2 regions of the Bradyrhizobium sp. SYSU BS000235 genome follow, and region 1 is predicted to be linked to the other one. Evidence: riboswitches for the same ligand, from Rfam matches in the RefSeq annotation. Region 1 holds a riboswitch; the other holds the start of a gene.
The links. A riboswitch is a leader RNA that binds a small molecule or an ion and turns the genes downstream of it on or off. The one in region 1 is predicted to bind S-adenosylmethionine.
Positions count from the first base shown of each region.

Region 2: it holds a riboswitch for S-adenosylmethionine, as region 1 does, so the genes downstream of both, metX (homoserine O-acetyltransferase MetX) here and ACP0KA_RS12425 (O-succinylhomoserine sulfhydrylase) in region 1, are expected to answer to the same signal.

Region 1 covers NZ_JBMHJM010000001.1:2,663,215-2,667,236, forward strand. Annotated here, with positions in the region: gene ACP0KA_RS12415 (SGNH/GDSL hydrolase family protein) at 1-333, shown strand, start outside; gene ACP0KA_RS12420 (SGNH/GDSL hydrolase family protein) at 333-1,256, shown strand; gene ACP0KA_RS12425 (O-succinylhomoserine sulfhydrylase) at 1,355-2,563, opposite strand; SAM riboswitch at 2,635-2,714, opposite strand; gene ACP0KA_RS12430 (2'-deoxycytidine 5'-triphosphate deaminase) at 2,817-3,923, shown strand.
Region 2 covers NZ_JBMHJM010000001.1:1,532,328-1,536,349, forward strand. Annotated here, with positions in the region: gene metW (methionine biosynthesis protein MetW) at 162-821, opposite strand; gene metX (homoserine O-acetyltransferase MetX) at 823-2,025, opposite strand; SAM riboswitch at 2,110-2,189, opposite strand; gene ACP0KA_RS07080 (chorismate mutase) at 2,352-3,203, shown strand; gene hisC (histidinol-phosphate transaminase) at 3,231-4,022, shown strand, end outside.

The sequences.
Region 1 (4,022 bases):
ACCGCGCTTGGTCATGGGGTTGATGCACTGCAAAAGGCAGGCGCGGACGCCCTCTTGATGAATTTGCAATACAGCCCACGTATGGAGACGATGCTTTCGGTCTCGCCATACAACGACACGATGCGGGTCGTCGCGCAGGAGCACGATATCCCGCTGTTCGATCGCTTCTCGATCATGCGCCACTGGAATGATGCCGGCGACTTCGATTTGTTCGGCCCGGTCCACGGCTTTGGCATGGCAAGGCAGGTTCACGATTGCATCGGCCGGTCGCTTGCGACGATGATCATCGAAGCGTCGCGCATCAATCCGGCGGAGCTTGGGATGCAGCGTTGATGCGCGTTAATTTTCGATCGGTTATTTCTTCGACAGTCATCGCCGCGTTCTTGTTGTTTCACCCTATTCAAGTGTTCGCGCAAACCGAAGCAGCGAAAACGGATGCGGCAAAGCCGCCCGTGCGGAAGGGGCTCGCAACAAAGGCTCTTGAAGCGGCGAAAAGTGCTGCGCGAGAGGCCGGTGATATTTTGAAGCGCGTTCCATGCCTGCCGGCCAAGGGGTTGACCGAGGTGCCGGGCTCGCTGCCGAGAGTTGCTCGCCGGATCGCGGCAGGCGACCCTGTGAAGATCGTCGCTTTTGGCTCGTCCACGACGGTGGGATACGGCACGTCCTCGCCGGCCTATACCTATCCGAACCGACTTCTGGAGCAGTTACGGAGAAAATTTCCGAGCGCCGATATCACGATCGTCAATCGCGGCATGGGCGGTCAGGACGCGCCCGAAATGATGAAGCGCTTCGATGCGGCCGTTCTCGCGGAGAATCCGGATCTGGTGATCTGGCAGCTTGGCACCAACACCGTTCTCCGCGGCGGCGCGGCGGACGTGGCCGCGACCGCAGCTCTGCTCGAGGATGGCATCGCGCGGCTTCAGGCACGCGGCATCGATGTCGTGCTGATTGATCCGCAATACGTGCCTGCGATCACCGCAAAAGCCGAGAACGCCAACGCGATGGTGAAACTGCTCGCCGAGGTCGGAAAGCTCAAGCACGTTGCCGTGTTTCCGCGCTTCGAGGTGATGCGGCAATGGCATCAGGACGAGAAAATGCCGTTCGACAAGTTCGTCATTGGCGACGGCCTGCACATGAATGACTGGGGTTACGCCTGCTTTGCGCAACTGCTCGGCGACACCATCATCAAGTCGGTAGGGCAGGTGAAAGCCGGCGCCAATACCCCGACCAACGTTATGACATTTCGTCCGATGTGAGCGGGCACCGCCGTTGCATCGTTGTGGGGTGAGGTCGCTCGAAAGGTCAGGAGCGCGAGATGTTGCTTCTCGCACTCCTTACTCTGTCTGAAGAGGCTTTAAGCCTTTTCCAGCGCCGCCGTGAAATCCTCGATCAAGTCGTCGCGGTGTTCGAGGCCGGCCGAGAAGCGAATGAATCCCTCGCCGATGCCAAGCTCCGCGCGCACTTCCGGCGTCAGGCGCTGGTGTGTCGTGGTCGCCGGATGCGTCACGATGCTCTTTGAATCGCCGAGGTTGTTGGAGATCTTGGCAAGCTTGAGCGCGTTCAGTGTCCGAAACGCCGCGGCTTTACCGCCCTTCACCTCGAAGCCGATCAAGGTTGATCCACCGCGCATCTGCTTCTTGACGATGTCAGCCTGCGGATGATCACTGCGGCCGGGATAGACCAGCCGCGAAATTTTCGGGTGCTTGGCCAGCACGTCCGCAAGTGCTGCAGCGGTTTCGGTCTGCGCCTTGACGCGAAGGCTGAGCGTCTCGAGTCCCTTCAAGAGCACCCAGGCATTGAACGGCGACATCGCCGGACCAGTCTGGCGCAGGAATGTATGGATGTGCTCCTGGATGAAGTCTTTCGACGACAGGATCACGCCGCCAAGGCAGCGTCCCTGGCCGTCGATGTGCTTGGTCGCCGAATAGACAACGGCGTCTGCGCCGAGGGCGAGCGGGCTCTGCCAGATCGGTGTCGCGAAGACATTGTCCACGATCAGCCGTGCGCCGCCGCGATGCGCGATCTCTGCGACCGCGCTGATGTCGACCACATCGAGTGTCGGATTGGTCGGGCTTTCGAGGAAGCAGGTCTTCGTGTTGGGCTTCATCGCCTTCTGCCACTGGTCGAGGTCGTGACCATCAACCAGCGTCGACTGGATGCCGTAGCGGGGTAGTAGATCCTCGACGACATAGCGGCACGAGCCGAACAAGGCTTTCGCGGCGACGACGTGATCACCGGCCCGCAGCGGTGCGAGGATCGCTGTGGTCACGGCAGCCATGCCCGTTGCGGTCGCGCGCGCGGCTTCCGCGCCCTCAAGCTCGACCATGCGCTGTTCGAACATCGAGACCGTCGGATTGGAAAACCGCGAATAGAGAAAGCCCGGATCGTGTCCGGTAAAGCGCGCTTCGCACTGTTCAGCGCTCTCGTAGATGAAGCCTTGAGTCAGGAACAGCGCTTCGGACGTTTCACCGTATTGTGAACGCAGTACGCCGCCATGGACCAGGCGTGTTTCGGGCCGATAGGCATGGGATGGTTTGGAAGAGGGGACTTTCGCTTCAGACATGTGACCTCCGACGTGGCCACCCCTGAAGATGGACACAAAAAAACCGGCCTGGATAAAATCCATGGGCCGGGATCACACTGTCCCCGGCCTGTTTAGCGAGTTATTTAACGTGGCTGCAAGCCGGCCGGCTCAAATGACCACGGGATAAGTCGTAGGCTTAGTCCTGCCCGCCCTTTCCGTCAAGCACCCCATCGGATACTCGATAAACTGTGTATTTTGCCGGCCGAGGAGCCTGGCAACCGAGGACTGAAAAGTGTCGTTTACGCTCGTTCCCGATGCGACTGGTATCCTCCCGGACCGCATGATTGCGGCGATGGCCGACGACGGCCTGATCCTTCCGGAATATCCCTTCGTTGAAAGCCAGATCCAGCCGGCGAGCCTCGACCTGCGTTTGGGGAGCATTGCCTATCGTGTGCGCGCCTCGTTCCTGCCGGGACCGAACGCGACGGTTGCGGAACGCATCGACGAGTTGAAGCTGCACGAGATCGATCTGTCCGACGGCGCGGTGCTGGAAACCAACTGCGTTTATATCGTGCCGCTGCTGGAAAGCCTCGCGCTGCCGCCGAACATTCTCGCTGCGGCCAATCCGAAAAGCTCGACCGGCCGGCTCGATGTTTTCACGCGCGTGATCGCTGACGGGACGCGCCGCTTCGATATGATCGGCGCCGGATATCATGGGCCGCTTTATGCGGAGATCAGCCCGAAGACGTTCCCGGTGCTGCTGCGTGAAGGATCACGACTGTCGCAGATCCGTTTCCGCGTGGGGCATCCAACGCTCGATAGCGACGAGCTGGAGGCGCTGCACACCAAGGAGCGGCTTGTCGATATCGACAATGCCGATCTCGCCAATGGCGTCGCGGTGAGCGTGGATCTGTCCGGCGAGGGTTCCGATGGGTTTGTCGGCTATCGGGCCAAGCGCCACACCGGCGTGGTGGATATCGACCGGCGCAGTGCCTACGCGGTCGGTGAATTCTGGGAGCCGATCCGCGCGCGGCCGGACCGCAGCCTGATCCTTGATCCCGGTGAGTTCTACATTCTCGCGTCCAAGGAAGCGGTGCAGGTGCCGCCGGATTTCGCTGCCGAGATGGTGCCGTTCGACCCATTGGTCGGTGAATTCCGCGTGCACTATGCGGGCTTCTTCGATCCCGGCTTCGGTTATGCCGGTGCCGGCGGTCAGGGTTCGCGCGCGGTGCTCGAAGTTCGTTCACGCGAGGTGCCGTTCATTCTCGAGCACGGGCAGATCGTGGGCCGCCTCGTCTATGAAAAGATGCTGGGGCGGCCGGATGCGCTCTACGGTCAGCGCATTGCGTCGAACTATCAAGGCCAGGGCCTCAAGCTGTCGAAGCACTTCCGGGTCTGACGCTTCATTGTTGCAGATTAAAACATAGTTCGTCCGCAGAGCGTGTATGTCCGCGAATGGCGTCAACGCGTTCTGCACGCTGTTGGCTCGAGAAATGCC
Region 2 (4,022 bases), 1.1 Mb from region 1:
GAGCGACATGCGAGAGTGGGCGTGAAACGGGCCCGGTATGGCAGAAAAAAGACGATCACTGTCACAATGGCTGTGAACAAGACAGCCATGCGCTAAACACTTATCAAATGATAACTTAGCGGGTGCCGTTAACGAATTCCGCCCCGTTCTGGCCGTTTACGTTAATCGCCGCGGCTTAAAAGAAACACGCCCTGCTCGCCGAACATGTTCCAAAACCACCACGGCGCATTGAGACGCAGCGGTTGGCCGTAGAGATCGAGCGCGACAGCACGCTCCATTTTGACGTGGATTTCATCGCAGAGCTGCACGAAATCCTTGATCGTACAGAAATGAATGTTCGGCGTGTCGTACCAGGTCGCGGGAAGATTTTCGGTGCGCGGCATCTGCCCCTTGACCAGGAGCTGCAAGCGCATTTTCCAGTGACCGAAATTCGGAAACGAGACGATTGCGCGTTGTCCGATCCGCAAAAGATTTTCCAGCACTACACGCGGCTGGCGGGTCGCCTGCAAGGTTTGCGACAGGATCACGTAGTCAAACGAGTCGTCAGGATAGTTGACGAGGTCGGTGTCCGCATCGCCCTGTACCACCGCAAGTCCCTTGGCGACACAGCGATTGACGCCTTCGCGCGACAACTCAATACCGCGACCATCAACGCCACGCGTCTCGAGCAAACGCAGCAGGTCGCCTTCGCCGCAACCCACGTCGAGCACCTTGGCACCAGGCTCCACCATCTGCGCCACCAACTGATGATCGCTGCGATAGCCGTCATCGTTGACGGGAAGCCGCGCCGTTAAACGAAATGCCTGATCCTGCAATGCCATGTTAGCGGCTCGCCGATGTCAGGCCGTGCGCGGACGCGGCCGATTCCAGGAACGCACGCGAAATATCGATAAATTCAGGCACATCGAGCAGGAATGCATCGTGACCGCGATCAGTCTCGATCTCGGCAAACGACACCCGTGCATTGCTGGCATTGAGCGCATGGACGATCGCGCGCGACTCCGATGTCGGGAACAGCCAGTCGCTGGTGAATGACACCACGCAAAAACGCGTGCGCGTGCTGCGCCAGGCTTCCGCCAGAACGCCTTGATGATCCGCAGCAATGTCGAAGTAATCCATCGCACGGGTGAGATAGAGATAGCTGTTGGCATCGAAGCGTTCGACGAACGACGAACCCTGATGGCGCAGATAGCTCTCCACCTCGAAATCGGCATCGAAGGAAAACGTCGGCACTTCGCGGTCCTGCAGCCGCCGGCCAAACTTGCGGTGCAAGGCAGCGTCCGAAAGATAAGTGATGTGTGCGGCCATGCGTGCAACACCGAGGCCACGGCGCGGATGGGTGACCGTCTCGAAATAGCGGCCATTGCGCCAATCCGGATCAGCCATCACAGCCTGACGGCCCAGCTCATGAAACGCGATGTTCTGCGCTGAGTGCCGCGTGCTGCAGGCCACCGCCAGCGCGGAGAACACGCGCTCCGGATAAGCCGTGGTCCATTGCAGCGTCTGCATGCCGCCCATCGATCCGCCGACAACAGCGAACAGTTTGTCGATGCCGAGATAGTCGATCAGCATCGCCTGCGCGCGGACCATGTCCGGAATTGTAATCACCGGGAAATCCAGTCCCCACAGCTTGCCGGTCGCGGGATTGGTCGACGAGGGGCCGGTGCTGCCCATGCAGCCGCCGACGACGTTTGAGCAGATGATGAAATAACGGTTGGTGTCGATGGGCTTTCCGGGGCCAACAAGCGTCTGCCACCAACCGGGCTTACCGGTGAGCGGGTGGACATTTCCGACGTGCTGATCGCCCGTCAGCGCATGGCAAATCAAGATCGCATTGGAGCGATCAGCATTGAGCTCGCCATAGGCCTGATAAGCGATTTGGAACGGTGCGAGATCGACGCCGCTATCCAGCCGCAGCGGCTTGTCCACGCCGAACTGCGCCACCAGAGAGGACGGATGATCCGCCTCGTGCGCGCGTTCGCCGGACTGCGCCGTCGGGGGCTTGAGCGGCTGAATATTTACCATATCAACACTGGCCTCTCAGGAAGTCGCGATACGACACCGAACACAGGCCACAAAAAACCGGCCTGAACTCACGCTCGGCCGGGATCCTTTTCATCCCCGGCCTGTTTAGCGAGTTGTTTAACGTGGCTGCAAGCCGGCCGGCTCAAATGACCACGGGATTGCCTTGAAGGTAGTGCTCAACAGGCTCCCCGTCAAGGTAAGCACCGGAACGGCCTGGCCGAAGGGGCAATGTTTTCTTTGCTTTCGCGGGTCGCGGCTCCTATCAAGCTCCTTGCAGGACTGACTTCCACCGCGGCTTTCGGGCTGCAAACCGAAATTTTGATCCCATGTCCAAAGAGCCCACGCCCCCCATTTCGCTGCAAGACCTCCGCCGCGAAATCGATCACATCGACGAGCAGGTGCACAGCCTGCTGTTGCAGCGTGGCGACATCATCGATCGCCTCATTTCGGTGAAGAAGACGCAGGAGGTCGGCTCGGCGTTTCGTCCGGCGCGCGAGGCCGACATGATGCGCCGGCTGGCACAGCGGCATCGTGGCATCCTGCCGCTCGACACGGTGGAGAGTATCTGGCGCGTCATCATCTCGACGTTCACCTACGTGCAGGCCCCGTTCGCGCTGCATGCCGATCTGTCCGGCGGCGAATCTGCCATGCGGGATTCCGCACGATTCCATTTTGGCTTCACAGTGCCGTTCGTCGCGCATTTCAGCGCGGCCGCCGCAGTGGACGCCGTCGCAAAATCGAAGGGCGACCTCGCGCTGGTTTCGGCCACCAGCAGCCGTGAGCCATGGTGGCTGACGCTCGAGCCGGAGAGCGCGCCGAGGATCATCGCGCGCCTGCCGTTCATCGAACGAGCCGATCACCCCGCAGCGCTGCCGGTGTTCGTTGTCTCGCGTGTCGCTGCCGACGCGATGGTCACCGAGATCGAAATGTGGAGCGTCCGCGTTTCCGGCTGGAGCGCCGACGTCGCCCGTGCGCTGTCGCCGTTCTCTGAAATTATCGCTGTTCCCGACACCGCCTCCGATGGCGCAGCGCTTCTGGTGTCGGTGCCGGGGCCGGGAGGGTTGGACAAGATCACCTCTGCGCTGATCGCAGCCGGGGCATCCGTGCGCTCTTCCGCCCTCGTCGGGGGCCATGCAACACGCTATACGGTGCCGTCAAACGGCGCTTCCAAGCCGTAAGATCTTTCTTTTTCGGAGTTTGAGTTGATGTCACGTCCCGTGCCGAACGCCGGTATTCTCGATATCGCACCCTACACGCCCGGCAAAAGCGGGGCGGGGTTGACCGGGCGCGTGTTCAAGCTGTCCGCGAACGAAACGCCGCTGGGCCCTTCTCCCAAGGCGATCGAGGCCTTCAAGTCCGCCGCCGATCACCTTGAGGACTATCCGGAAGGCTCGTCTCGCATCCTCCGCGAAGCGATCGGCCGCACCTACGGACTCGATCCCGACCACATCATCTGCGGCGCAGGTTCGGATGAAATCCTGAATCTGCTTGCGCATACCTATCTCGGCCCGGGCGACGAGGCGATCCACACCACGCACGGCTTTCTGGTGTATCCGATCGCAACCATGGCGAACGGCGCCATCAATGTCATCGTGCCGGAAAAGAATTTCACGGCGGACGTCGATGCCATTCTGAAGGCTGTGACGCCGCGCACCAAGATGGTGTGGTTGGCCAACCCGAACAATCCAACCGGCACCTACGTGCCGTTTGATGAAGTGAAGCGTCTCCGTGCGGAGTTGCCGTCGCATGTGCTGCTGGTGATCGACGCCGCGTATTCCGAATACGTCGTGCGCAACGACTACGAAGCGGGCATCGAGATGGTCTCAACCACCGACAATACGGTGATGACGCGCACGTTCTCCAAGATTCACGGCCTTGCGGCATTGCGCGTGGGCTGGATGTACGGCCCGGCGAACATCGTCGACGCCGTCAGCCGCATTCGCGGTCCCTTCAACGTGAGCACGCCGGCCATGCTGGCCGCTGTCGCCTCGCTGGAG